DNA from 4 places in the Priestia sp. 40 genome. Region 1 is predicted to be linked to each of the others. Evidence: riboswitches for the same ligand, from Rfam matches in the RefSeq annotation. Region 1 holds a riboswitch; each other region holds the start of a gene.
What was found. A riboswitch is a leader RNA that binds a small molecule or an ion and turns the genes downstream of it on or off. The one in region 1 is predicted to bind S-adenosylmethionine.

Region 1 (7,345 bases):
AAGAACATTAGTTGACTTCATAACGGAATTTATCGTTAAATAAAAGGGTACATACAATGATTGCAGTTTCAACAAACTATAATGATTGTGTCAAATTGTAAGTGGATTCACTTGAATTCAGCTAACAGTTTCGATAAAGTGGAAAATAAAGATATTTTAATGGAGGAACAGACTATGACACATGTTCGTTTTGATTATTCAAACGCGTTATCATTTTTTGGTGAACATGAACTTACATACTTACGTGATGCCGTGAAAGTAGCTCACCATTCAATTCATGAAAAAACAGGTGCTGGGAACGACTTTTTAGGATGGGTAGACCTTCCTACGGAGTATGACAAAGAAGAATTTGCACGCATTCAAAAAAGTGCAGAAAAAATTAAATCTGATTCAGATGTATTAATTGTTATTGGTATTGGAGGATCTTACTTAGGTGCTCGTGCTGCTATTGAAATGCTTCAGCATTCATTCTATAACACATTATCAAAAGAACAGCGTAAAACTCCGCAAGTTATTTTTGCTGGTAACAACATCAGCTCAACATACATGAAAGACTTAATGGATGTTTTACAGGATAAAGATTTCTCTATTAATGTTATTTCAAAATCTGGTACAACAACAGAACCGGCGATTGCTTTCCGTATCTTCCGTAAATTATTAGAAGAGAAATACGGCAAAGAAGAAGCACGCAAGCGTATTTATGCAACAACAGATAAAGCGCGCGGCGCATTAAAAACATTAGCGGACGAAGAAGGCTATGAAACATTTGTTATTCCAGATGATGTAGGCGGCCGTTATTCAGTATTAACAGCAGTTGGCTTATTGCCAATTGCCGCTGCAGGTCTTGATATCGAACAAATGATGAAAGGGGCAGCTGATGCTCAAGAAGCATTTTCATCATCAGAGCTAGAAGAAAACGCAGCTTATCAATATGCTGTAGCTCGTAATGTTCTTTATAATAAAGGAAAAACAATTGAAATGCTGATTAACTATGAGCCAGCTCTTCAATACTTTGCTGAGTGGTGGAAACAGTTATTTGGTGAAAGTGAAGGAAAAGACCAAAAAGGTATTTACCCTTCATCTGCTAACTTCTCAACGGATCTTCATTCTTTAGGTCAATATGTACAAGAAGGTCGTCGTGATATTTTTGAAACAATTGTACAAGTTCAAGATTCTCGTCATGAGCTAACAATTGAAGAAGATGCAGCGGACTTAGATGGACTAAATTACTTAGCTGGGGAAACAGTTGACTTTGTAAATAAAAAAGCGTTCCAAGGTACAATGCTTGCTCACACAGACGGAGGCGTTCCAAACTTAGTTGTAAACATTCCGGCGTTAGATGAGTATACGTTTGGATATGTTGTATACTTCTTCGAAAAAGCATGCGCAATCAGCGGCTATTTACTAGGAGTAAATCCGTTCGATCAGCCTGGAGTAGAAGCATATAAAGTAAATATGTTTGCTCTTCTTGGAAAACCTGGTTTTGAAGAGAAAAAAGCAGAATTAGAAAAGCGTTTGAAATAAATAAAAAGTTCACCTTCTTGTTAGAAGGTGAACTTTTTTGCTTTTGAGATAAAGGATAAAAAGCTGGAAAAAGGACATGTTAAAACAGAGGAGGGATAAGATGATTGAATTATCTTCAAGATTAGACGGCACATTATTCAAGCTTTATGAATTAGAAAAAACGCTTAAGCCGCTTGGGTATAACATTGGAGGAAATTGGGATTATGATCATGGTTCATTCGACTATAAGATGAACGATGAAGTCGGCTATCAGTTTTTACGTATCCCGTTTACAGCTACGAATGGAGAACTGGATTCTAAAGGAACAACCGTACAGATTGGTACGCCATTTTTACTTTCACATAAGTATCAAATTGGCCTAGATGACAATGTTCACAATGGAAACGTGGGTGCTTCATTTAATCAGTTTGCAGAACCCCAAGACGCAGACGCTTCATTTCCAGAAAAGTATATCAGCTTAGGAGAAGAGCTAATTAGAGAGGCAGAAGAGGCGCTGCTTCGGTAATTGAAGGGACTATTCTTTTCTTAAACTCTCTAATTTTTTTACAAAAATATGTTCGTACATGACCTGACTAATCAACTCGTTTGTTTTAATCATTTCATTTACCCCCAAATTTTGCGCATTTTGAATATGCTTTTTTGTTAACAGTTCAACGATGCTGTAAATAGAAGGGTTCAGTCCTTGCAGAGCGACTAGCGTAACAATAGTATTCATGTCTGCATATTCTTCTGTCTTATGCTGATCCGCAGTAATCAGCACTTTTTTTGCGTACCGAGCATTAGCAAGTTCTAATACCTCATAGTGAGAGGGACTTCCTTTAATAAAATGAACGCGATCACAGATCATGGGGTTTTTAGTCAAAGAGTCGTCGATAAGAACAATGTCTTCTTTATGAAATGCGTCGCGATAAGACTCTAACACGAGTTTGGCGCGCTCATTCCACCCCACAACGATGAAGTGATCTTTTCCATAAAACTTTAAATTTCCTTCCAGATAAGCGCTCTCGGCGGAAACAGCAATTTTAGAAAGCGTGACAAAATAAGTAGTAATAAATCCCGTTCCAATGAGGACTAAAATAATTGCAGCTAACCTTCCAATCGTAGTGGTGGGAGCAAAATCACCGTACCCTATAGTAGAGATTGTAATAATAACCCACCAAATTCCTTCAAACACATTCCCAAACGTTTGCGGCTCTAGGAAATGTATAAGCATGCCGAAAAGTAAAACAAGGCAGCCGATAATAAAAAGAAGCCGCACTAAAATAGAACGACGAAAAAGTCGAAATAATAGCCATTCCATCATAAAAATACCTCCAGTGATTAGTCATAGCCACAGTATGACCATTTTTCACTGAAGGTATAAGATATCTTTATCTTTTTACTTCGTAATATTCAATCCATTCTTTGTCTGGACCATAGAAAAATAAGTATCTTGCTCCATTTGGCAAAGTTACAATGTTTTCTTCCACAAATGAAACGCCTGCTGATTTTAAACGCTCAAACTCCTCTTCAATTCCATCTACTGCCAGCGCAAAATGATGAACTTTACCTTCATTAGGTAAGCTTGAGTTATACCCTTGAATTAACTCTACGATTACATTGCCTTCTAAACCTAGAAAAGCTAGCTTCAAAGACGGATCGGTATGTGGTAGTGTTTCGATGAGCTCTAATCCCACCTTTTGTGTATAGAACTCAATAGATTTTTCTATATCCTTTACTTGAACGCCTACATGTTCAAATTTTAAAATTGCCATATGCATCACCCGTATCTATAGTATGTAAAAACTATGAAATATATTAAAGAGAAAGGATATAGAAGTCAAGATAGGGCTGCTTATCAGGAAAGGGCTCTTAAATCATATTTTTGCTGGAGTGAATAGGGTAGAGGCTTCCATCAAGCGCAAACGAAATTTTGCCTGTTTCTTCAGATACAACTAAAATTAATGCATCCGATTTTTCTGACATTCCAATGGCTGCACGGTGACGTGTTCCCAATTTTTTGTTCGTTGAAATAATAGACGAGAGAGGTAAAACATTAGCAGCCGAAATAAGCTGATTATTTCTAATTAGGACAGCTCCGTCATGTAAGGGTGTTCCTGGATAGAACAGCGTCTCAACTAGCGTAGCGCTGACAGGAGCTTGAATAGGCATTCCTTTTTGAATAAGAGGATCTACATTTTGTTCCCGTTCAATGACAATTAAAGCGCCGTGACGTTTCTCAGAGAGGTTATGAATAGCTAAGGACAGAGCAGCATATTCAAATGTATAAGGCGATAAGTAATGACGCAAGTAATAAGAGGCGGCCGTAGCTTGAACATCTTGAAATAACCTTCTCATCTCCTCAAAATCACATAGGATACAATGATCACTCGTGTCTAAATGTTTAATTAAATTAGAGGCTTCAGTTGAAATCTGCTGTAAATATGTTCGTACATTATTTTTAATTGTATCGTCTAATTGAAAGGGTTGTCTCTCCATCTTATATAGCTCCTATCTGTCAGTCAGTGTTATCTGTAATGTGTGCTAATGTGGGTGAATTATCCGTAAAGCTTATAAATCCGCTATTAATTTTATAGAGAGATTTTGCGTTTTATTTAGCAAGAGAACATCAAAAGTTGGAGAAAAAAGAAAGCGTTTTATAAACTGATATGTTCACATTTGGGTTAAATTTACATATGTTGTTTTAAATAAAAGTATAGATATTTCTGTGAATTTAAAGTATAGTTTTCTTATCGGATATATGATTTTTAATGTTGACAAATATTCTAAATATGCTAAAATTTTTAAAAAATGCTTATCAAGAGTGGTGGAGGGATCTGGCCCGCTGAACCCCGGCAACCTGCTTAGCAAGGTGCTAATTCCAGCAAAGTGTGTATCATTTTGAAAGATAAGGTGAAAATTTATTGCCTACCCAGTCTTTCAATACGGAAGACTTTTTATTTTGATATAGCGCAAGCGATAATTTGAGAAGGGAAACCAATGACTGTAAACCCCGACTTAAAACAAATTTTTGAACACGCCGAAGCAAAGTAAGAATTAAATAGTTTCGCTGACTAGACACACTAGAGGCGGTTTTATCCAATTCTAGTGGGTAAAACCGTCTTTTTTTATTGGATAACGCGGATAACTAAGAATTGGAGTGGAGAAAATGGCAGACTTATATACGTACGAAAACTGGAGCGATACATTTCCAGAGTTCGACAGTAAAGATGAAACAAAAGGAGCCCTTTCAGCATTGCGGTGGGCGTATGATACCTACGGAGATTCAATTATTTATGCGTCAAGCTTTGGGATCGAAGGAATCGTGTTAATTGATTTAATTTCAAAAGTGAAAAAAGACGCTGAAATTGTCTTTTTAGATACAGGCGTTCATTTTAAAGAAACATATGAAGTGATTGATGCAATTAAAGAACGCTTCCCTGATTTACGTATTCATATGAAAAAGCCGGATTTAACTCTTGCAGAACAAGCTGAAAAACATGGAGATGAGCTTTGGAAGAGTCAGCCTAACTTATGCTGTCAAATTCGAAAAATCATTCCGCTAAGAGAATCCCTTGCTCCTTATGATGCGTGGATTTCCGGTTTGAGACGCGAGCAGTCTGAGTCTCGTGCCAACACGAATTATTTTAATAAAGATGAGAAATTCAAGAAGGTGAAAGTTTGTCCGTTAATTCATTGGTCATGGAAAGAAATTTGGCGCTATGTGTATAAGCATGATTTGCCGTACAACAAACTTCATGATCAAGGCTACCCAAGTATCGGCTGTGAGCCCTGTACCGCACCTGCCTATAATGTAGACGATTTACGTTCAGGAAGATGGGCGGGTACACAAAAAGTTGAGTGCGGATTACACGAATCTTAAATACGAAAGAGCTGAATAAATGATGCTTTTATATGTTGCCTTTATCATTGCGCTTTTTTTTGCAATGAATATTGGGGCAAGCGGTGCAGCAGCTGCTATGGGCGTTTCATACGGCTCCGGTGCAATTAAAAAGCGAAGAGTGGCCCTGTTCATCTGTGCTGTAGGAATTGTGCTCGGAGCTGTTACCGGAGGCGGTGAGGTGGTAAAAACCATCAGTTCAGGTATCATACCTGAAAAACTGCTGTCAGTAGAATTAGTTATTATCATTCTGGCTGCTGCAACGCTGTCACTCTTTTTCGCGAATTTGATTGGTATCCCTCTATCAACAAGTGAAGTAACAGTTGGCTCAGTTGTTGGAGTAGGAGTAGCTTATCAATCTCTGTATGTAGAAAAACTTTTAATTGTCATGTCTTTTTGGATTATTGTTCCGCTAGTTTCATTTGTCATTGCTTTTTTGATTGGGAAAGTGATAAAACGCAGAGCGCATAAAAAAGAAGCAGAGGGAAAGTGGAAAAGAGTTTTAACGATTTTAGTTATAGCGACGGGATTCTTTGAAGCCTTCTCAGCTGGAATGAATAATGTGGCAAATGCTGTCGGTCCTCTAGTAGGAGCTGGGTTAATGGATGCTACAACGGGTGTCATAGCAGGAGGATTGGCGGTGGCACTCGGAGCTCTTTTACTAGGAGGCCGAGTTATTGAAACAAACGGAAAAAAAATTACTCGCTATTCTGTAGGGGAAGGCTGCATTATTTCAGGTACTGGTGCTTCTCTTGTTACAGCAGCTTCACTGTTTGGTTTGCCAGTACCGCTTACACAGGTCACTACGTCTTCTATTATTGGGATAGGCGCAGCGAAAACGGGATTTACGAAAGAACAGCGCGAAGTGGTCATTCAAATGTTAAAGGTTTGGGTGGTATCCCCTGTATTTTCACTCGTAATCTCATATGTTCTTGTGAAATTAGTACTTGAAAGCGACTTATATTCATTTGTGGTGCTAGCTAGTGGCTGCATTGCCACAGCAGGTGTTCTAAGCTTAGCTAGAACGACTAGAAGAAAAAGAGCAAGCTTGCAGTCGGAAAAAGAAAAAATGACTGCGTGATTCAATTGCTTTTTATTATATTGTGTTAATTACTTAAGGAGGATTTTACAAAATGACAACAATTCAAGCACACGGTGGAGAATTAATTAATTTATATCAACCAACATATGACTACACTTCACTAACAAAAGAAATTGAAGTAGACAACATGGCTCTAAGTGATTTAGAACTAATTGGAATTGGTGCTTACAGCCCAATTACAGGGTTTTTAGGAGAAAAAGATTATCAATCAGTTGTTGAAAATATGCGTCTAGCAGATGGAACTGTATGGAGTATTCCTATTACTCTTCCCGTAACAGAAGAGCAAGCTAAAGAATTAAACATTGGCGACAAAGTAAAACTAGTTCAAAGCGGTGTGACATATGGTGTTCTAGAAGTTTCTGAGGTATATACGCCAAATAAAGAAAAAGAAGCGGAAAATGTGTACCGCACAGCAGAACTTGCCCACCCTGGTGTGAAGAAAATGATGGAACGCCCAAATGTATATGTAGCAGGTCCAATCGTACTTGTAGAACGTACACCTAAAACGCGTTTTGAAAAATATTACCTAGATCCAACTGAAACAAGAGCAGCATTTGAAGAACGCGGTTGGAAAACGGTTGTTGGATTCCAAACTCGTAACCCTGTTCACCGTGCGCACGAATATATTCAAAAAACGGCATTAGAAATTGTAGACGGCCTGTTCTTAAATCCTCTTGTAGGAGAAACAAAGTCAGATGATATCCCAGCAGATATCCGTATGGAAAGTTATGAAGTACTTTTAGAGAACTATTATCCTAGCGATCGTGTAGCTTTAGCAGTTTTCCCTGCTGCGATGCGTTATGCTGGACCTAGAGAAGCGATTTTTCATGCAATGGTTC
Region 2 (7,345 bases), on a different contig from region 1:
TAGTTGAAGAAGTAGAAAAACGAATTAAAAAAATTGATCTTGATAATGTACCGGAGTCAGGATATGTTGAACAACTCATTGAAGATAATTACCTTAGTCCCTTTCCTCAGGTGCAGAATACGGAGCGTCCCGATCGTGTAATTGCTGCTTTGATGGAAGGGAGAGTAGCCATTTTATTAGACGGGACGCCTTTTGCTTTGATTGCCCCCGTTACGTTTAGCATGATGTTACAGTCGCCGGAGGATTATTACGAAAGGTGGATTCCCGGTACATTTATTCGTTTTCTTCGTTATATCGCAGTAGTTCTTTCGCTTTTTACACCGGCTTTGTATATTGCGTTTATTTCGTTTCATCCAGGATTAATTCCGACTAAGTTAGCTATTTCTATTATAGGATCAAGGTCTGGTGTTCCGTTTCCCGCCCTTATTGAAGCCTTATTTATGGAATTATCTATCGAAATTTTGAGAGAAGCCGGACTCCGATTGCCGAAACCAATTGGTCCAGCAATGGGCATTGTCGGTGGGTTAATCATTGGAGAAGCTGCGGTGCAGGCAGGAATCGTTAGCCCTATTTTGGTGATTGTAGTGGCTTTAACTGCCATTTCATCGTTTTCTATTCCGCAATATAGTGTAGGAATCACATTGCGTATTCTTCGCTTTGTAGCCATGCTTTGTGCCGCCATACTTGGATTATATGGCGTCATCTTATTTTTCCTTTTTATGATGAGCCATTTAGTGAAACTAAAAAGTTTCGGCGTACCTTATATGAGTCCAGCTGTTCCTTATCGTTTAAGTGAATGGAAAGACTTGGTAGTACGTATGCCTCTGATGATGATGAAACGACGTCCAAAGATGATGCACACCAAAGATCCTCTACGAAAAGGGTAGCTTATGATGAAAGGAAAAGGGCCGTTAGAAATGATAAATTCAAAAGATCGTATTACGACGCCTCAAACAACTATTATTATTACCAACTTTATCCTTGGAACGGGGATTCTTACATTGCCTCGGGCAGCTGCGGAAAAAGTGAAAACACCAGACGTTTGGCTCACTGTTATTTTAGGGGGGATAACCACCATGATAGCAGGGGTAATCATGGTGAAATTAAGTCAACGCTTCCCCGAAAAAACCTTTTATCAATACAGTCAAGAAATTGTAGGGAAATGGATAGGCAAGTTATTTAGTTTCCTCATGATAGGTTATTTTTTGACGCTTGGTGGGTTTCATGCTCGTTCATTGGCAGAGGTAACAGGATATCTATTGTTAGAAGGAACTCCCAAATGGGCTATTATCATGCCATTTATGTGGGCAAGTCTCTATCTGATAAGAGGGGGAATAAATCCAATTGCCCGTATATTTGAGATTATATTACCTATTACGGTTATTCTTTTTTTACTTGTTGCCTTTATGAGTATCAAGATATTTGAAGTAGATAATCTGCGCCCGGTACTAGGTTCAGGTATCACGCCGGTGCTAAAAGGGATAAGGACAACAGCTCTTGCATTTACTGGGCCTGAATTCATGCTGTTAATATTGGCATTTATGAAAGAACCAAACAAAGCAGTAAAAGCTGTATTAGTTGGTACTGCAATTCCTTTGTTTCTTTATGTTATTACCGTCGTGATGGTTATCGGAGCGTTCTCAGTGGATGGAGTGGCTACGAGAACATGGCCTACGCTTGATTTGATAAGAAGTTATGAATTCACTGGGTTAATCTTTGAACGCTTTGATTCCTTATTGCTGGTGGTATGGATCATGCAAATGTTTACTTCTTTTAATGTTAACCACTACGCTGCTTCATTAGGACTGTCTCAGCTTTTTAAAAAAAATATCCATCCATTTATGTATGGTGTACTTCCAGTTATTTATCTCATTTCCATGATCCCTCGAAATATCAATGATGTATTTAAATTAGGAGATATGGTTGGCAACGCTGCCCTGATTTTATTTGGCTTTTTACCGGTGCTGCTTCTTGTTATTTCAAAAATAAAGGGGAGAAAGTATGAGACGAGCCTCTAATCATGTACAGTTCTTCTTATCGGTTTTGCTTTCTGTGTTTTTGCTCTTTTCTATGGCGGGCTGTTGGAGTAGTCATGAAATTGAAGAACGAAGTTTAGGAGTAGGTGTGGCTCTTGATAAAGCTAAAAAATCCATGACCGAAAAAGGATTCGATGAACAAGAAGAAGAGTATCCCAAAAAGAACTTGATTACGACAACCTACCAACTGATCACCCCGCAAGTGGCAAGTTCAACAACTGTCCAAGGAGGCTCTCAGCAGAAGGCTTACGTGAATATGGCTGAAACGGGAGATTCTATTCACCAAATGGCACGTGAATTATCATTGAGAAGAGAGACTTCCATTGCCAGCCAGCATCTAAAAGTAATTATTATTGGCGAGGCTCTTGCACGAACATATAGCTTAGGAAAATTAGTGAATGAGTTTCTTCGTGATAATGAGATTAGACCAAGCTGTCTTGTACTTATTAGTAAAGGGAGAGCTAGCAATGGGCTAGAATCGAAGACAGCAGGAGAGATCCCAGCATTTCGTTTGGTTGGAATGGTGGAAAATGCGTATCGAACGACAAGAATTTTACCTCCTACGTCGCTCATTAAATTAGAGAGCAACATTCAATCAGGGACTAGTTTTTTATTGCAAAATGTATTATCAGCAAATGGGGAAATCAAATTTGCTGGTGCGGCCGTTATTAAAGGGAAAACAAATAAAATGATTGGTTTTTTAAATGAAGAAGAGGTAGATGGTCTAACTTGGATCACAGGAAAAGGGAAAGGCGGGCTAGTAAAAAGCTTTGATAAAAAGACCGGTCAGATGATTGTATATGAAATAGAATCTATGAAAAGTCGTATTGAACCTCATGTGAAAGGAAATAACATCTCCTTCAATGTGCATATTGAATCAGAAGGAAGGCTATCTGAAAATTGGGTAGCCTCAGGAGATCCTTTGAAAAATCAATTTTTACAGAAGGTGCAAAAAAACTCAGAAAAAAAAGTGGAGCACCTAGTAAGAACCACGGTAGAAAAAATACAAAAAGAATATAAAGTCGATGTGGCCGGGTTCGGAAATCAATTGAGAATTAAAAGGCCCAGAGTATGGATGAGAGTTAAAGATAATTGGGATCAAACGTTTAGTGAAGTTCCAATTAACTATGATGTGAAATTAATGATTAAAGATTATGGAACGTCAGGATCACAAAAATGAGTAGTTAAGTACAATTTTGCTTGTTTTGATGCTGAAAATGAAAGAAACTCAAAGGAATAATCTTAGAGCTTTCTAAAAAAAATATTTCCCCCTAGTAAGGAACTTGAGGGATAAATAACAAATAAGAGCTGTCCAGAACCGACAGCTCTTATTTGTTATTCAAAAATATAAGCCAATGCTTGAAGAGCTTGTTCTGGCGTTTCGACTACAACTTGCGCTTTGTTTGATAGTTCTTTAAGCGGGTGATGCAATTTTTCTGGGCGAACCAAAATTAGCGGTTTATCTAATGCAATGGCTGTTGCCGCATCCATTGCGCTGTTCCACTGCTTGTATTTTTCGCCAAATAAAGCAATAACCACATCAGATTTTTTAAGGAGCACCTGCGTGCGTAAATTATTAATTTGAGAAGCAGCTTCATCTTTTAAGACAGCGTTAGGCTGTTTTCCTAAAATTTCTTCTCCAATGTTGTCGGAGCGGTCATGGTCTGTCATCGGACCGACAAAGGTAAGGGGAAGGTTTAATTGTTCCGCTTGGTTTTTAATTTCGTCTCGCCAGTTATCGTGAATTTGCCCGGCAAGGTATACGGTTAAGTTCATTATGTAGAAGTCCTCCTCTAACTAAAGTTTGTTTTATTTTATCAAATGTAAGCGGATAATACGAATGATTTGAATGAGCTACTTTTCCAAAAATAAGGTTATAGTAGACAAATAGTTAAAAAAGAGAAACAATAGAAGGCGTATTGCTAATTAAAGAAAGGATGTACATGATGACAGAAACAGTGCTACAAGTAGATCATGTCAGTAAAGTAATTGGGAAGAAAACCATTTTGCATGATGTATCCTTATCGGTTGAGCGCGGTGAGATTTTCGGGTTGCTTGGTCCGAATGGCTCTGGAAAGACAACGCTAATTCGTACCGTCGTAGGACTCATTAAAGAAACAGAGGGAACGATTACCGTTAACGGCTTTCCTTTAAAGGAACAGTTTACATCAGCTATGAAATCAATTGGAGCGATTATTGAAAACCCTGAGTTCTATGATTATCTGACGGGCTATCAAAATTTAAAACACTTTGCTAATATGCATGAAGGCATCACATTAGAACGCTTGGATGAAGTCATTGCGCTAGTAAAACTTGAAAACAGCATTCATGCAAAAGTGAAGACGTATTCTCTTGGGATGAGACAGCGTTTAGGAGTAGCTCAAGCTATTTTACATAAACCTGCATTGCTTTTACTAGACGAGCCAACAAACGGTCTAGACCCAGCGGGAATGAGAGAATTTCGTACATATTTACAAACGCTTTGCAGGGAAGAAGGAATTTCAATTTTAATCGCGAGCCACTTATTAAAAGAGGTAGAAGCACTATGTGACCGCGTTGGTATTATTCAAAACGGCGAGTTAAAAGCTATTCAAGATCTATCTCCAAATCGTCAAGATCAAGGGATGTATGTAGAATTTGAAGTATCTGACGCGCAAAAAGCAGCGGATCTTTTATCTCAAGAATTCCAAGTAACAATAAAATCCGATAGTATTGACGTAGTGATTATGAAAGAACAAATTCCAGCTGTGAATAAAAAATTAGTGGACAGCGATATTTTAGTCTACCGAATTACCCCTGTGTATGAGACGCTTGAAGATTCGTTTATGTCCGTTACGGAAGGAGAGCACCATGCTTAAGCTAATTCAAAATGAACACATGAAATGGTTTCACAAAAGAAGTACAAAAATCACGTTTATTACAATCGGCATTTTAACTCTTTGTATGGCTCTTTTAATGAAAAAAGTAGCAAACAGTGCAGGAACAGAAGACAACATTTTGAACTTCCTGTCATTTAGTTCAGGTATGCTGATTCTCGTTCAATTTTTCGCGCTTGCTGTTGGAGGGTCAATGGTTGCAAAAGAGTTTGAAGCAGGTACCATTAAGCTTCTTTTAATTCGTCCAGCTAGACGCTCAACGATTTTAACGTCCAAGTACATAACGCTCATTTTAATTAGCTTGTATTACTTACTGAGCTATTTACTTTTTTCGTTTGTATGGGGAGCATTGTTCTTTGGATTTACCAGTCTAGAAGGAGATGCACAGCTGCTTAAAAACATTACGCTTACGTATGACAGTGCGTATATGGAAACGTTTATGATGATGACGTTCGCATTCATGCTGTCGTCTTTATTTAGAAACAGTGCGCTTGCTTCAAGTCTAGCTATTGTCGTAAGTATCGGGGCGAAAGCAGTAACTGGGATAGTATCACAGTTTGGTTTATGGTGGGGGAAATTTTTACTGTTCGCCAACACAAACTTTGTGCAGTATATGGACGGAATGAAGACGATGTTTGACGGCATGACAATTCCATTTTCAATCTTCATCTTAGTTGCACACTTTGTCTTCTTCATGGGCGTAGCTTGGGTGGCGTTTTTAAAACGAGACGTAGCTAATTGATGTGGGAATTTTCACACTATATATTTTTCTAAAATAGCATTTGACAATTAAATAAAAAGAGATTACAGTAGTGAAAGACTATTTTTAAAACAACTACAAACTTCTTATCAAGAGAGACGGAGGGACTGGCCCTATGATGTCTCGGCAACTGGCTGTACGCAGTGCGGTGCCAAATCCAGCAGACGATGTTTCGTTTGGAAGATGAGAAGGGTAATCTTATGATACAAATAAGAGACCTCTTCTTATCAATAAGAAGAGGTCTTTTTTTATTACGTAAACAAGAGGTGTTAAGAATGGAACAACAAAAAGGAAACGGCTGGGCGCTGTTACCGCTGGGCGTCTTTTTAGTCCTGTTTGTCGGATCAGGAATCATAACGGGAGATTTTTATAAGCTGCCTGTATTAGTAGCCATTATCATTGCAGCCATTGTGGCGCTGGCTATGAACCGCAAAGATTCACTTAATGTAAAAGTGGAACGATTTGCTAAAGGAGCAGGGCATCCTGATATCATTATTATGGTACTTATTTTTATTTTAGCAGGTGCTTTTTCTCAAGTCGCTAAAGGCATGGGAGCTGTCGATTCAACGGTAAACTTAGCTCTGTCTGTTCTTCCGCAAAGCTTAGTGGTAGTCGGAATCTTTGTTATTGGCGCATTCATTTCAATTTCGATGGGAACGTCAATGGGAACAATCGCTGCATTAGGGCCTATCGCTGTAGGAATCAGTGAGCAGGCGCATGTATCCATTACATTGGCAATTGCTGCCGTTGTTGGTGGTGCAATGTTTGGAGATAATTTATCCGTAATCTCTGATACGACCATTGCAGCAGTTCGTACGCAAAAAACAAATATGTCAGATAAATTAAAAGTAAACTTTTTTATCGTACTTCCTGCAGCGATTGTTACGGTAGTTTTATTACTTGTAATGACGCTAGGCAATACATCATCAGTAGAAATTAAAGATTTTAGCTGGTTTAAAATCTTGCCTTATGTCGGCGTACTAGTTGCTGCCATATTTGGTGCAAACGTATTAAGCATTTTAACCGGAGGAATTGTATTAGCCGGCGTGATTGGATTAGCTGACGGAAGCTACACGCTTTCTTCTCTTGCTAAAACTGTGACAGAAGGTATTGGCGGAATGTCGGAATTAATTATTTTATCTCTTTTAATTGGCGGAATGGTTGAACTCATTCGCTATAACGGCGGTATTCAGTTCTTATTGAACTTATTAACACGACGCATTCAAACAAAAAAAGGCGGAGAATTCAGTATCGCTGGATTGGTAAGTTTAACTAATTTAGCCACGGCTAATAACACGATTTCAATTATTACAGCAGGTCCGTTAGCGAAAGAAATCTCTGATAAGTATTCAATTGATAATCGTAAATCAGCCAGTCTGCTCGACTTGTTTTCATGCAGCGTTCAAGGGCTTATCCCTTACGGTGCACAAATGCTTCTAGCAGCAGGATTTGCTAAAGTTTCACCGATTGAGATTATTCCATTTACATTCTATCCAATGTTAACAGCGGTTTGCGGTATCATTGCGATTGTAATTGGCTTTCCACGTTTAAATAAAAAATCAAAATCATCTAAAGAGGCTGCTTAATCTAAAGAGGCTGGAACGAAAGTATTTTAGATGAAGTGAAAAACGAACCATTGATCAAGATGTTTGATTAGTGGTTCGTTTTTTTTT
Region 3 (7,345 bases), on a different contig from region 1:
GCCTGCGGAAAGCGAAGTCTTGCACGGAAATCAACAGCCGATTCCTACTAGCTCATGTAGCTAATTTGTTAGTCTTTGGATTAATTTAGCTATGTCTCAATCTCTTTTCATCGTTACTAACACAAGATTATCAGCAGCTGCAGTACGTTTTATAATGGAAAACTGATGAGCTTCGTATAACTTAATGGCAGGTGTATTTCGCTCGGCTGTAGACACCATACACTCACATTCTGAATATCTTTGAAGTACATACGCCAAAAGACGGCTGCCCACCCCTTTTCGAAAGTACTGAGGACGCACAACAAGGCGGCAAATCGTTAATCGCTCATTTTCTTTTTCAAACGACAGCACGCCAGCTAGCTTACGTTCAATCATTTCTCCGATAAACACTTCCTTGCTTTTTATAATATCTTCTTTGCTTTCTGTAAGCTGAGGAATGTCTGAAAAACCAATGAGCCTTGCTTCTTCTTGATAAGCTTCTATTTGCAAAGCTACTATTTGAAGAGCGATATCCACTCTTTGATGTTCGAGGATTTGAAGCATGAAAACCACTCCATTTCTTTCACAAATTTAGACAAATTCCATGTTTTCACTATATCCAAACGCCTTCCTTGTACATATTGTATTATGTACCGAATTAGCCAGGAGGTGTTTATATGCATATCACTGCTGAAAGAATTAGAGAAGCAACAGAAGCGATTGCTTCTACTGAGCTTGAAACATTTATGTACCAAGAGCCAACTGCACGCCACAGACGCTCACGCCGCCGTTCTACTCGCCGCACTACTCGCCGCACTACTCGCCGCACTACTCGCCGCACTACTCGCCGTTCTACTCGTCGTTCTACTCGCCGTTCTACTCGCCGTTCTACTCGTCGTTCTACTCGCCGTTCTACTCGTCGTTCTACTCGCCGTTCTACTCGCCGTTCTACTCGCCGTTCTACTCGTCGTTCTAGCCGTCGCCGCTGTCGCTGCGGTTCACCTTGCTGCTCATATCCATGGTTTAATAAATCATTTGGCTGCTGCTTTAAAGGGCATGGCTGTCGCCGCTAAATAAATCTAAAGCAAGTCGAGTTTAAACTATACGCGGCTTGCTTTTTTATAGATTTTATTTTACATAATCATTCGTTTTACTCTTCTTAAAAAAGAAAACAAAGTATAATAATGGGAAAGAATCTCTCTTAAGAGGAGGCCTATCCATGCACTTATCTTTTGATCACCTTGTTCATTTTTCACCTGATCCTATCAAAGCTCAGAAAGAACTAAACGAATACGGAATAAACGTCGTTAAAGGGGGCATCCATGAAAGATGGGGCACTTTTAACACGTTGGCTTATTTTAACCTCAGCTATATTGAATGGCTTGGGCTTAGAGATATCGCGTTAGCTCAAAATGTTACAGGTAATGACCTTATTCAGCAGCTTGTTAACGAACATACACCGATTGGTCATTTTGGTCGATTTGCATTCCGTACAGATGATATGGAATTGCTGATAAAAGAGCTGGAAAGCAAGAACGTCACTGTAAAAGGTCCTGTAGCGGGTTCTCGTCAAACCAATGATGGAGAAAGACTTCAATGGAAAATGTGTTTTATTGAAGCTGACCACGATTCCCTGCCTCTTCCTTTTTTTATTGAATGGGGTGAACCAGAAGAAAAACGCAAGCCAAAGCTAGCGGCTCTTTCTTCCCACCAATCTGGTCAGATGCAGCTGAAAAATATTTACTGTGCTGTACATAACCTCGAAGAATCCATCAGCAAGTGGATGAAACTGCTGGACGTTCAGTCTGGCGAAAGCTACAAAGACTCTTTACTTGATGCACGTTGTCAAAAACTATATATCAATGGAGGAAACCTTATTTTTTGCAGCGGAACACAAGGTGTTGTCCATGATACATTAAAAAAAGTTGGAGAGCGTCCATTTTTGGTTGAATTGGATCACGCTCTAACACCGCAACAATTTACCGTACAAGGAGCTTCTTTTAAATTCAACAAATAAACATCCGCGGGCGGATGTTTATTTCTGTGCTTCTTTTATAGCTTGATAAATGAAATGAGGCAAAATTTCAAAGGAATACTGAACGTCTAATCTTTCGGTCCATTGATGGGCATCTCTTCCCAGCGGTCCAATATTCAGCACCGGCATCTTCAGCTCCTCTAGCTCTTCTAGCGGGATATGATACCCTTTATTCCATAGCGGCATATTGGCTACTAACGTGTTAAATGTATGAAGCGGATGCTGCAGGCTGGCATAGCTTAAATCCGAAATTCCACCAAAATAACTTTGTTCAACTAGCTCCACTTGGAATTTCTCTTTAGCAGTTGCCTGTACGTTTGACAAAATCCCTTGTACAAAGGGATCATCATGTGAACAAACGGCCGGGTAAAAAGGCGGCGTAAAAAATAAGACCATCATCGGAGCTGCTTCTTTACATAAACCAGCTAAAGAGTTTACTAATTTAATGGTTTTATTTCTGTCATCATCCTCTTGTGCCAAAAGTGCTGCTTCCATTTCTTGCACATATTTTTCACCGTGCTGTTTGACTGCATGAGTATAAAGTTCTTCATACGTCCATACGTTCACGTCAAGAGATGAACCCTCCATTCCCGCAGCGTACTGCCTAGCGGCTTTATTATAATGTTTGTTCACATTCAAAGCCGCTTTGTCAGCCGATTTCAACAGCAGATCTGTTACTTCTTTAAGAGAGCGGTTTAACATAAATAAATTAAATAATACAACGGCAGAGTGAGGAACTTGAACGGAATACTCTTCTTTTAAATCTTTTTGTACCAGCACCGTAGGAGGTGGACTCGTTTCATCTCTTACTTTTTCGCAAAAATCAACGTTTAATTCTATTTCTTTTGTTAAATAAGAAGCTAGTAAATTAGCATTTAAACCAGCTAGCGGTTCCCCTACATGAGTTTCTTTTCCATAACACAAAAAGCTTGGCATGATCTTCCCAATCGATCCTGAGTACACATAGTTCGTTTGATCACCAGGATAGCGGCTGAACACTGGTTCTGCATTTAGCATGAGAGAAAAATCCAGCTGATGTTTGCGGGCAAGTTCTAAAAGAACAGGGACTGCTTTTCTCATCCCAAGCGAATTTACTTCTTCATCCGGTACCGACAGCAGCAGGATGTTTCCGTCAAACTCTCCGTTGCATGCTCGTTCAACCATACTGATGTGAAGGGCAATGCCTGCTTTCATGTCCATCGTTCCTCGGCCAAAAAGCCAGTCTCCTTTTATCATATCTTTTTGTACGTGCGCGGGAACTTGTTCCATGTGGCTATAAAAAGTACTCGTTAATGTATCAGCGTGAAAAGCATCCTTTTTCCACTGTCCATAATCTTGTACATCCACTACATCGTAATGACTTACTAGTACAACTGTTTTGTTCGTATTTTTCCCTTGAACAAAAGCTGTGACAATCGACCGCCCGTCTCCTGTTGAATGAAGCTCGACTTGCTCGTTTTTTTGAAAGTAAGGCAGCTTCAATAAATACGACGCTATCGATTCAGCCATTTCCACTTCTGCCATCGTTCCTGTCACGCTAGGTATAGAAACCAATTCGCTTACAAGTTTTTTTAACTGTTCTTTTGTTTGATACAAAGATGTTTTGTTCGACATACCCTTCATCTCTTTCCTTTTTCTAAATTTTCTATCAAACAAAACCATTCGTCAATCCCTTTGACAGAGACCCTTTCAATCTCTCCCTATGTATCATAGTATGGCGCTGCCTTTACGCACATGATAAAAAAAAGAGTGCGCGGCTAGGGATAGCACCGCACACTCTTTTTTTTACTTTGCGTCATCTTCTAAAAAGTCTAGGATACGATCAATAAGCTGTTCACTTCCTGCATCGTTTCCGTGTTCAAGAGACATTTCCATTTCAATGCTCCTTTCATAAAATATTCTTGTTTTATAACATACCACAATTCATTTCGAATGTAACCTTCAATTTGTGTAAAAATTTCGACAATTTATGATTAATTTTAAAAGCTAGTGAGTATTGATTATACCCACCAGATTCTTTGCTTGTCAAAAACCATGCTTTCTATTTAAAAACACTAAAAAAATAGAGGCGCGAGCAAACTTCTTCTATAAAAGACAGCCTACTCGCTCAAGCTTGGAACAGCATGATGAATAAATTTCTAGTTCATTTGCTTTTTGTACATCTTTAATATCTATGCCTACAGCATATGTACGAACATGGTTTTCGACCACAATTTCATAAAATGTTTCTAATTCACGATAAGCTACTTGATAATGCTTTCCTAATAATTTCACTGCTTCCTTTAATGCTTTCTCTCCTGTATATGCTGCAACTGCTGTATGACTCATAAAACCCTCTCCTTTTAGAAAAATAAAAAAACTCATTTTGCTTTGATGCAAAATGAGTTTTTCACCCGTTTTATCACCCAAAGCACATGCTTTGCTGGTAGGAGCACCTTACATTCGTAGGTTGCTGTGGAGTCAAAGAGCCAGATCTCTCGTCCACTCGTGATAACTTTTTTAATTTAAAATTTATTTTATCAAACAATTCCATCCGCGTAAATAGAAAAATGAAAATATTTTAATTTTTTGGGTAATGGAATGAATTCAAAAAATGAAAGCTTAGATTAGCAAAATAAGAAGCTGCTACAAGTAATGCCTCTTCATTTAATGAAAAAGAAGGATGATGCCATTCATATTCTCCAGCTGTACCCATCCATACAAAAAATCCTGGTACATGCTGCTGATATACGGCAAAATCTTCTCCTCCAGGCGATTGTTCAGCTGCTACGACTTGATAACTAATATCCTCTGCGGCTTTAATAGCCAGTTTTTCCAGCCTATCATCATTGTTTACTACAGGAAGATACGGATACCATTTAACGTCTACTGAAGCCCCGAAAGCTGCGCCAATCCCTTCAGCAGTTCGTTTCATAAGAGCCGGTATTTTTTCTCTCGCTTCTTCTTGAAAGGTACGCACCGTTCCTTCAAGCGTTACTTTGTCAGGAATGACGTTCCACGAGCTCCCTCCATGGATTTGAGTTATGCTGACAACAACATTTTGAAATGGGCTGAGATTACGGCTGACAATGGTTTGTAAACTAGTAACAATTTGACCAGCAGCAGCAATCGGATCTATTGTTTTTTCAGGAATACCCGCGTGACCTCCTACTCCTTTGACGTCAATTTCAAAACGATCAACACTTGCCATTAAAGGTCCTGGTTTGATACCAATGGTTCCTACAGGAAGATCCGGTTTGTTATGCATCCCAAAGATCGCTTCCACTCCTTCGAGCACACCTTTTTCAACTAGCATTTTTGCCCCAGAAGCCGTTTCTTCGGCAGGCTGAAAGATAAATCGAACCGTACCGCAAAGCTCCTGCTGACGCTCTTTAAGAAGGATGGCTGCTCCGATTATAGAAGCCGTATGAAAATCATGTCCGCATGCGTGCATAACACCGTTCACTTCAGATGCAAATGGCAGATTGGTTTTTTCTTCAATTGGCAACGCATCAATATCAGCTCGAATAGCGATAGTAGGTCCCGGCTTTCCTCCCACAATTTCTGCTACTGCTCCTACGTCTAAATGGAACGCATCCGCTATAGAAATATCAAAGTGCTTTAACCACTTTTTAATACGTTTAGTTGTTTCATATTCTTTCATTGAAAGCTCTGGAAACCGGTGCAGCTCACGGCGTATGTCTATTAGCTTATTTAGTAGTAATTGATCTGTCATATTTATCACTCTTTCACATGTCTTAATTTGGAGCACTTCTCTATCTTTTACGACAAAGAGTGTATCTCATTGAGTTTTTTATAAAGAAATATGGTCGTATAACCTTCTGCAAGGTGCTTTTCTTTAGCTTGAACATATCCTTTTCGTTCATACATCTCAACTAACCAAGGATGTTCTTTTGCTGTTCCTAAAGACACACCTGGTGATTTAAACGTATTTTTTATTACCTCTTCCTCTACTAGATGCAGCAGCTTAGACCCAACTCCTTTCCTGGCAAACGACGGGTCTACTGCAAACCACCAAAGATGCGGAACAGCAAACGGACCTGGATGTTCTCCCCAAGGCATTCGTATAGATACAGTAGCAGCGATTCTTTTCTCTTCTTCGTACACATAGCAAAGGTTTTGAGAAATATTTTTCTTAACGAGGGCAAGATCAGCAGTAGCTGCTAAGAAAGGAATGCCTAGCTCTCGAATAGGCTTGTATGCTTGTAGAGTTAAGTTCAATAAGTTATCTGCATCGTCATTTGTTGCCAAACGGAATTCATTTTTCATCTCTTCGTCTCCTTATGCAGTGCTTAAATATTTCATTTAACTTATAAGTTTACTAAGAATTAAAAAAGACAGACTGCCGCCTTGCGTACTCACTATACAACTGCTTTTATAACGTGTCAATTCTATTTATTGTTTTCTATAAAAAGTATAAATAAAACAAATACGCGCAGTTTTCTGCGCGTATTTGTTACATATCAAGACAAATGTTAGGACTCGCTCACCGTAGCTTTTAAGTTAGCTGCCAACAGCACAAGTTCTTCTATAGATGCTAATTCCTCTTGTGAAGCCGCAGCTACTTCTTCAGCATAAGCAGCTGCTTGTTTAGCTACCTCCGAAAGGGCCATGACAGACTCCATTACTTTGAATGAATACCCATCAATCTCTCCTGTTGCCTTTGTCATTTTGTTCATTTGTTCTTGAGCAGCAAAGACATCTTCCATGATTATGGAAAACTGTTCAGTTACATCTTCGACAGTGGAAATACCGAGCGTAACTTCTTCCGTATTCACTTCCATGTTTTGATAAGCCTGCTTTGCCTGCGCTTCAATTTCTTTTAACAGATGACTGATTTGTATAGCGGACGTTTTAGATTCTTCCGCTAGCTTACGTACTTCCCCTGCTACTACAGCAAAACCTTTTCCATGTTCTCCAGCCCTTGCAGCTTCAATAGCAGCATTAAGTGCAAGAAGATTTGTTTGTTCAGCAATTCTTGTAATCGTGTCAATAATTCGTCCAATCTCTGTAGAACGATCTTCGAGCCCCTTCACTTCACTGGTCGATATCTTAACAGATTCATAGATTTTATTCATTTGATTCGTCACCTCTTTCACCGCAACATTTCCGGTAGAAGCATGTTCAGAGGCTCTGTTCATCGATTTTTGTACCTTTGAAGAATGATTAGTCATTTTCTGAAGCAGCTTTGCCATATCCACCATAGCTTGCTCGGTTTCAACCACACTTAGCAACTGCTTATCAGAACCCGCAGCAATTTCTTGAATAGACATCGTAACTTCTGTCACAGCTGTTTTTGTTTCCTCCATGCTTGCAAGCAATTGCTCTGAA
Region 4 (7,345 bases), on a different contig from region 1:
GAGATCTTATTGGCTAAGTTAAATGATGTTGCACCACCTCCAGCGAACAAAGTGCGTAAATACGTGTACTGTGGAGGGGTAGCTCCTACTTTAGAAGTTGCTATCATGAATAGTATGCGTGAAAAAATTGGAGAAGAACGTACAGACAAGTACCATAAGGTTCCTCAAGATAGCCGTCACTTAAATTTATTTGGTTTAGAGATTCGTAGTATTGGTTACGTTCAGAAGAAGCAAGCAGCAGAGAAAAAAGCCGTTAAATCCTAACAACGTAGGTGATAAGGATGTCAGAACGCCAAAATGCGTTTACCATTAAGACAAATCGATTGAGCGATGAAGTGTATAATCAACTGGCTACATATGCTAAATCGCGTAAGTTAGGAGATTATATTTCGTCTTTAATTCTACGTGATTTAGATGATTCATCTACTGGAAGAAAAGCAAGGGAAGATAAAAAAACCTACGAAATGTTTGAGCATATTAAGAATGAACTATCTGAATTAAAGGTATTAGCCCAAACAACGGGTTTTGTAGGAAGCAATACTTTTAAAGAAGAAGAGCCTTCAAAGGTTCCTCAACTGAAAGAAGGAAAGATTGCAGATTTAGAAAATATATCTGGCTCATTAGACGATGACGACTTAGAAGAATATAGCGACTTTTAAAAAGGAAAACCACTAGAGCCATTCTAGTGGTTTTCTTTTTGTGGTTCACCTAAACCATGATCAAACAGATACTAGCCTTTAATAATAATCAAGGTGAAATGTTTTATATAGGAACAATTATAAATTTTAAAATTTACTTGCTTTTTTTATATTTTAGCATTCATATAAAAAAGCACCTAACAAACAGCAGGATTAATGGATTTCAGTTGAGAATAAACTAACCTCATTTTATTGTTTAACTTAAGCAATTCGTCTATAAAACTAAAGAGGTACCCCAGAAACGCTCCCTCGCATGAACGTACCATACCTTAAAATAAGTATCCGTGTGTTGAATAGTAGTTATGTTTTCTGTGCTCAATAAAAGGGAAAGATAAAGTTATCTATCATCAAAGGGGAAAACGCTATGGATAAAATGACTCAAGAATTACATGATTTTTTATTACAACATGTGAATGAAATGGCTCAAGAGTGGTTAGATTCTCGAGAGATAGAAGAAAATTCTGTTTATACAGCTGATGCTTCTCCAGAGGTAACTGAATACCTTCGAGAACAAAATCACTATTTTACCCGTACAATAGTGAAGGTCCTAAAGGATGGATCTTTTAAAAATCTTAGTGGTTGGGCCCAAGAGATTGCAACCAAACGAGCTCGCTTAGGGAATCCTCTTTACCTGAGTATCCGTCATTTCAAAAAGTTTCGTGCTATTTTTCTTAACAAGGTTGAAGCATTTATAAGCCTCCAACAGTCTAGTATTACACAACAAGATATTATTCTATGGAACAGAACCTTAAACGAAGCCTTTGACCGGATGATTGAACTCTTTACCATGTATTATGGACAAGTAGCAGAGGCGCAAGTATATGCTCAAAAAAAGCTAATTTCAGAACTGAGTACACCAATCATTAGTATTTCAGATACAGTTGGTGTTCTTCCTATAATTGGTCAGATCGATGACTATAAGAGCAATGACTTTGCGGGAAAAATTATGATGCAGGCAAAAGACCTTGAATTGTCTTGCCTAATCATTGATCTATCAGGTGTACCTTCCATTGATACAATGATGACCAATGAATTGTTTCAAGTCGTAAACATGTTAGAATTGCTAGGAATTGATACAACGATTACAGGTATCCGTCCAGAAATTGCTTTAACAGCCGTTCAATTGGGTATAGACTTCAGTAAAATAAGAACCTATGGAAAACTAAAGGACGCAGTAAGTGACCTTTTGCATATAAGGTAAAAGAATTATAGCAGCAGGAAGACTACCAATGGAAGGTAGTCTTCTTATTGTTGGATAGAAATAAAGACGGAATAGCTAGTAACTAAGCATCAATTGAAATTAGTAATTTAACTTATCAAAAGAAGGGTTTATTTTATTGTTATTGAATCTGTACAAGACGTTTTATCTCAAATCTTAATTCCAGAGAGGGGAAATGACAATGGCCATTGGAAGAGAACGAGCTGCAAGGAGTATTTTGGGTCAATCAGGATTGAGGAATAGGAATCCAGAAAACGCTATGCTTGATGAAAAAGATAAAAAATCTCGTACCTCAGATTTTGAAAAAGTTCCCACTCCTCGTCAGGGGTCTACTCGAACAGCAAGGATGGCAGAAGAATATAGGGCTGAATATAAAAGGGTAAAAAGAAGAGAGCAATTTTTGCAAGATACAATAGATTTATTAAACGATTGTAATAACAAGCAATCTGTTGAAGAGTTAAAGGAATTAATTAATTTAGCAAAAGAACGATTAACTATGTATAAAGGCAAATAGAAATTATTTCTTTTTTTATCAATGAAGTGCTGTAATATGAATACGTTCACATTCACATTGATGTGAGTGCATTTTTGCTAGGAGAGAGCAGCCAGTATATGATGGTTGCTCTTTTCGTATTTGTAAGAAGATGTGACTATATGAAAGATTGGTTTAGCGTATTCGCTCTAAGAAATGAATCAAAGAGAGAAATTAGAAGTGAGGAATAGCGCTCCTTGCAAAGTGCAATGAAGAGGCTAGGTATAATGGAGTCAGATATTTTTTTAATACAATTGGTGAAGATAAATAACAATTAGGTAATGGAGCCAAATTCTTTAAATACTATGTAGCTATTGCGATAAGCTTTCCTGTCCAACCCAAAAACAAAGAAGAACCCTTACTGTAGTAGGTAATGAGGAAGTAATGAGATAAGAGATGTGCTATTTCTGATTTTCCAATTTTTTGTTGACAAGCTAAGAAAACAAGTGTAATATTTCTTCTAGTTAAATAAATTGAATATTCTTATCTCGAGAGGTGGAGGGACTGGCCCTAGGAAGCCTCGGCAACAGACTGTTAAAGTACTGTGCCAATTCCAGTAGCAATTTGCTTGAAGATAAGAAGAGAACCCATAACGATTATTAACCTCTTCTTATTTTTAAGAAGAGGTTTTTTATTTTAAAAAGAAAGAAGGAAACAAACTCATGACAAAGACACTAGTGAAGGCTCCATTTAAAGCTGATCACGTAGGCAGCTTTTTACGCACAACTCCCCTTAAAGAAGCAAGAAAAGCGTATGCAAATGGTACAATTAATGAAGCCGATCTAAAATCTGTAGAGGATAAAGAAATTGAAAAGCTTGTCCAGAAGCAAATTGAAGTAGGTCTTAAATCTATCACGGACGGTGAATTTAGACGTTCTTGGTGGCATTTGGACTTCTTATCAGGCTTAGAAGGTGTAGAGCAGTTTGAGACAGAATATATCAGCCAATTCAAGGGTGCAAAAACCAAAAATAACGCGATTAAGGTAGTAGGTAAAGTAGACTTCAATCATCATTATATGGTAGAACATTTCACGTTTTTAAAAGAAGCTGTCGAACGCCATGGTGATGGAAGCCAAGTCGCTAAATTCTCACTTCCAAGCCCAAACATGTTATTTACTCGAATTCAAGAAGATACATATTACAATGGAAACAGAGATCAATTTTATCATGATACTGTGGCTGCTTATCAGAAAGCGATTCAAGCCTTTTACGACGCAGGCTGCCGTTATCTACAATTAGACGATACTTCGTGGATTGATTTTGTTTCTGAAGAACGAATCAATGCGGTTGTTGAGAAGCTGGGTATGGATGTAAAAGACATTATTAATACTCGAGTAAGTTGTTTAAATGATGCTATTTCTAAAAAGCCTGAAGATATGCTCATTACTATGCATATTTGCCGTGGAAACTTTAGATCTACTTATATCACAAGTGGTGGCTATGATACTATATCCGATGCAATCTTTGCTAACTTACATGTAGATGGGCTTTTTCTTGAATATGATGATAACCGTTCAGGAGATTTTGAACCATTAAAAAGCTTTACAGGTAACAATCAAACTGTTGTTTTAGGGTTAGTAACATCTAAATTTCCTACACTAGAAGATACTGAGGTTATTAAGCAAAGAATTCAAGAAGCAAGTCAGTATGTTCCTCTAGCTAACTTGTCATTGAGTCCGCAATGTGGCTTTGCAAGTACAGAAGAAGGAAATGTATTAACAGAAGAGGAACAGTGGAATAAAATTAGTCACATAATTAAAATTGCTCAAGATGTCTGGGGAGCCAACTAAAAAGTGAGAATCGCTTTTTAATTTTACATAAGTAGCATTCTAGATGTGTTGAAATACTATAAATGGGCGGATCTTATAACCGAAAAAAGGAAGAATGAAGTTCATTCTTCCTTCAGCCATTATTATAAAGTTCTATTAGAAACGTCCGCCGCCAAGTTGTTGCTCAGCCATTTGTACAAGACGCTTAGTGATTTCACCACCTACTGATCCGTTTGCACGTGCAGTTGTGTCAGCACCAAGGTTTACACCAAATTCGCTCGCAATTTCATACTTCATTTGATCGATTGCTTGTTCAGCACCATATACTAATAACTCGTTGTTGTTACTGCTTTTGTTGTTTGCCATGTTGTGTCACCTCCTTGTTTCTTTTAAAGTTCCTATCTTAAAAGAAGTACATACATAGTAAATAATGGATGTATTATTTTCTTACGTGCTTCCTATACTATTTTTTAGAAACAAATGACACTGTAAAAAGTGGTATTAGATGTTTCATTTCCTTGTAATGAAAATCAATATTTGCCATGTTCGAAAAAAGAGCCGTACCTTTTAAGTACGGCTCTTTTTTCTATTTATTGATGACGAAGATTTTCGATTTCTTCTACAGAAAGACCTGTCAATTTACTGATTATATTACTCGCTATACCTTCTTGAATCATTCCAATGGCCATTAACTTTATAGCTTCTTCTTTTCCTTTCCTTTCAGCTCTTTTCAAAGCTGATTTCTCATCTAATAATGCTTTTCTTCGGGCTTCATAAGCTAATAATACTTCTGGATCTTGGCTTACGCGTTCCCACTCATCTATCGCTTTTTTTAGCACGTGATCTTCTTGCATTGCAATCTCCTCCAATACTTGAGTGATTTCTTCATCTTCCGATGCTTCAAGCAATAATAACCATCGTACAAGTTGATCTTCTCGTGGATCTACCTCTCTGTTACGCCATTTAATCAATAACTTAGGTAGTTCCATAAAATGAATTTCTATCATATCCGTTAAGAGTAATTTTTGTTCACGTTCGTATAACTGGAAGGTGGAATGATAATGATTAATATGAGATAAATAACGGAAATTTACAATATTGATGGTGATGGTTTTACAAAGCTCTCCGTAGTCCATACCTTCTTTCATTTGACTGCTATACATCTTGGACCAATAATAGAGGGTTCGCTTTTCCATGTCATGTTTGTTATTAAGCTGAATCTCAATATTAACGCGGCTTCCATCTTCTAATTGTGCGTGTACGTCCAGAATGGAACGTTTATCTTCTTGGTTTTCTTTATTAAAATGCGGATCTAACAGCTGAACCGTTTGAATCTTCTTTTCGTCTGGAAAACGAAGCGCAGCATTTAAAAAGGCAGCTAGAATGGATTCATTTCCATGGGTGCCAAATAATGATTTAAATGCAAAGTCAACACGTAAATCTAATCGTTTTGTCATAATGCCCTCCGTCGTATTTATGGTTATTACCAATAGTATATCATGACTAGATTTCTTCTTCCTATAGTACACTTTGTACCCGCAGATATGTACGCTAAAAAAAACTCAGTTAACCTTTCTCTTGCCCCAAGGTTTTATATAAGAAATAATGACTAAAAAAGCCAGAAGGATAAAGCTTATTGAAATACCCCAAAATAGCATTCTTCGACTCTGAAAATAAAGAGGGTTTTGGAAAGGATGTAAATCACTAGAAAGAATTTTGGGGAATAAATTATATACGACATTACCCGTAATTGATGACCCCAGGAGAATTGCAAGCATGTTACCTATCCATTTTGTCAGAACCCAATAATATTTTGTTAGGCCTCCCCAGTGAGTACGCAGAGCTAACCATATCCCTGTGAGTAAAGAGGCTAATGCGCCAGGTATCGTTAGATAATGGTCAAAATAACTAATAAATAGTATTCCCACGTATATCTGCGATTGATCAGAAAAGAAAGTCATTGAACTTGTTACTAAGAGTTGTCCAAAAATGCCGCCAAAATAAATAATTACAGATAGAACGTGTATAATGAGCCACCATTGCTTACTTCTACGTGTTAGTCTCTTTCGTAACTTCTTAGAAATAAACACGCATAATAAAGTTAGAAGGACAAGTGTTACTAGTAATGTAACAGCAAAAATAAACAGTTTTTGGTCACCTCTCAATTTTCTCCTTTACGATATAGATGAGTATCTTTGAATTAGGCAAAATGAAAAATTAGTTTAAAGAAGTGAAAAATAAAACGCACTCCATATAAAATTAAGACAAGCCCAGCTACAACTGAAATAATTCGTAAGAATTTATCAGTAAGAAGATCGCGGCCAAAGTGGACAGTAAAAGCAACATTTAGATTCCAAAGGATAATCCCTACTAGAATAAATAAACTGTAGAGAAAAGAAAGAGAAGAGGACACTTTCTGTGTCAGTTCTTGCAAGGTAGCTCCGTACACCCCAAACCAAAATACAATGTTTAAAGGGTTTAATAAAGCCATCAAAAAGCCAATACAAAATGTTCGATGCCATGAAGACAGTGTTGTTTTCATATCATCTTTCTTTAAGGAAGTCTTCCTAGATAAACTACTTAGTCCCAACTTAATAAGAAAAAACCCGCCTAACATATATGTAGATACAACTATAAACTGATGTTCAAATAAATGCTCAGCACCTAAATAGATGACAACGAGAAAAAGTAAATCTCCTGTAACGCCTCCTAAACCAATAAGCCAGGATGCCCAGAATCCACCCACGATCCCTCGTTTAATCATCTCAATTTTAATCGGCCCTATAGGTGCCGCAAGACTGATTCCTAATACCACCAGATGAATAATTAATAGTGTCATTTTATCACCTCAGCTCTATAGCCTGTCTTTTCACAATATATGAGGACACCTTTTCATTTAGTCTATTTTTACTGCAAATGCATACGAGAGTAATAAGTATCGCGAGATTAAAAGCAATAAATTTTGCTAGAGCACATTCAAATGGCATTAAATGTTTACACACTTGCTATTGGGGGATTTACCTTATAAGAACAATATTATTTAATTGGAAGGAGCATACAAAGATGAATAACAATACGGGGACTGTTGAAAATAAAGTGGAAAATAAATTAAATGAGATGAGTCAAG

Region 2: it holds a riboswitch for S-adenosylmethionine, as region 1 does, so the genes downstream of both, ACO1DI_RS24595 (Na+/H+ antiporter NhaC family protein) here and ACO1DI_RS09320 (phosphoadenylyl-sulfate reductase) in region 1, are expected to answer to the same signal.
Region 3: it holds a riboswitch for S-adenosylmethionine, as region 1 does, so the genes downstream of both, ACO1DI_RS24860 (hypothetical protein) here and ACO1DI_RS09320 (phosphoadenylyl-sulfate reductase) in region 1, are expected to answer to the same signal.
Region 4: it holds a riboswitch for S-adenosylmethionine, as region 1 does, so the genes downstream of both, ACO1DI_RS22275 (5-methyltetrahydropteroyltriglutamate--homocysteine S-methyltransferase) here and ACO1DI_RS09320 (phosphoadenylyl-sulfate reductase) in region 1, are expected to answer to the same signal.

The regions. Positions count from the first base shown of each region.
Region 1 is NZ_JBMPZA010000005.1:1,582,446-1,589,790, reverse strand. Features, by position in the region: gene ACO1DI_RS09345 (glucose-6-phosphate isomerase) at 175-1,524, shown strand; gene ACO1DI_RS09340 (YugN-like family protein) at 1,625-2,029, shown strand; gene ACO1DI_RS09335 (potassium channel family protein) at 2,039-2,827, opposite strand; gene ACO1DI_RS09330 (VOC family protein) at 2,895-3,278, opposite strand; gene cdaS (sporulation-specific diadenylate cyclase CdaS) at 3,376-4,002, opposite strand; SAM riboswitch class I at 4,316-4,418, shown strand; gene ACO1DI_RS09320 (phosphoadenylyl-sulfate reductase) at 4,673-5,386, shown strand; gene ACO1DI_RS09315 (inorganic phosphate transporter) at 5,406-6,485, shown strand; gene sat (sulfate adenylyltransferase) at 6,538-7,345, shown strand, end outside.
Region 2 is NZ_JBMPZA010000024.1:25,168-32,512, forward strand. Features, by position in the region: gene ACO1DI_RS24565 (spore germination protein) at 1-887, shown strand, start outside; gene ACO1DI_RS24570 (spore germination protein) at 891-2,018, shown strand; gene ACO1DI_RS24575 (Ger(x)C family spore germination protein) at 2,002-3,216, shown strand; gene ACO1DI_RS24580 (YtoQ family protein) at 3,372-3,812, opposite strand; gene ACO1DI_RS24585 (ABC transporter ATP-binding protein) at 3,983-4,894, shown strand; gene ACO1DI_RS24590 (ABC transporter permease) at 4,887-5,654, shown strand; SAM riboswitch class I at 5,756-5,862, shown strand; gene ACO1DI_RS24595 (Na+/H+ antiporter NhaC family protein) at 5,948-7,258, shown strand.
Region 3 is NZ_JBMPZA010000025.1:17,599-24,943, forward strand. Features, by position in the region: gene ACO1DI_RS24835 (hypothetical protein) at 1-64, shown strand, start outside; gene ACO1DI_RS24840 (GNAT family N-acetyltransferase) at 97-543, opposite strand; gene ACO1DI_RS24845 (CotG/ExsB N-terminal domain-containing protein) at 657-1,052, shown strand; gene ACO1DI_RS24850 (VOC family protein) at 1,199-1,996, shown strand; gene ACO1DI_RS24855 (M20/M25/M40 family metallo-hydrolase) at 2,015-3,628, opposite strand; gene ACO1DI_RS24860 (hypothetical protein) at 4,100-4,342, opposite strand; SAM riboswitch class I at 4,410-4,511, opposite strand; gene ACO1DI_RS24865 (amidohydrolase) at 4,575-5,729, opposite strand; gene ACO1DI_RS24870 (GNAT family N-acetyltransferase) at 5,777-6,283, opposite strand; gene ACO1DI_RS24875 (methyl-accepting chemotaxis protein) at 6,490-7,345, opposite strand, start outside.
Region 4 is NZ_JBMPZA010000020.1:53,853-61,197, forward strand. Features, by position in the region: gene ACO1DI_RS22255 (membrane protein) at 1-264, shown strand, start outside; gene ACO1DI_RS22260 (hypothetical protein) at 282-659, shown strand; gene ACO1DI_RS22265 (STAS domain-containing protein) at 1,063-1,899, shown strand; gene ACO1DI_RS22270 (hypothetical protein) at 2,099-2,431, shown strand; SAM riboswitch class I at 2,930-3,030, shown strand; gene ACO1DI_RS22275 (5-methyltetrahydropteroyltriglutamate--homocysteine S-methyltransferase) at 3,112-4,239, shown strand; gene ACO1DI_RS22280 (alpha/beta-type small acid-soluble spore protein) at 4,375-4,584, opposite strand; gene ACO1DI_RS22285 (Rpn family recombination-promoting nuclease/putative transposase) at 4,809-5,675, opposite strand; gene ACO1DI_RS22290 (LysE family transporter) at 6,419-7,057, opposite strand; gene ACO1DI_RS22295 (DUF3243 domain-containing protein) at 7,282-7,345, shown strand, end outside.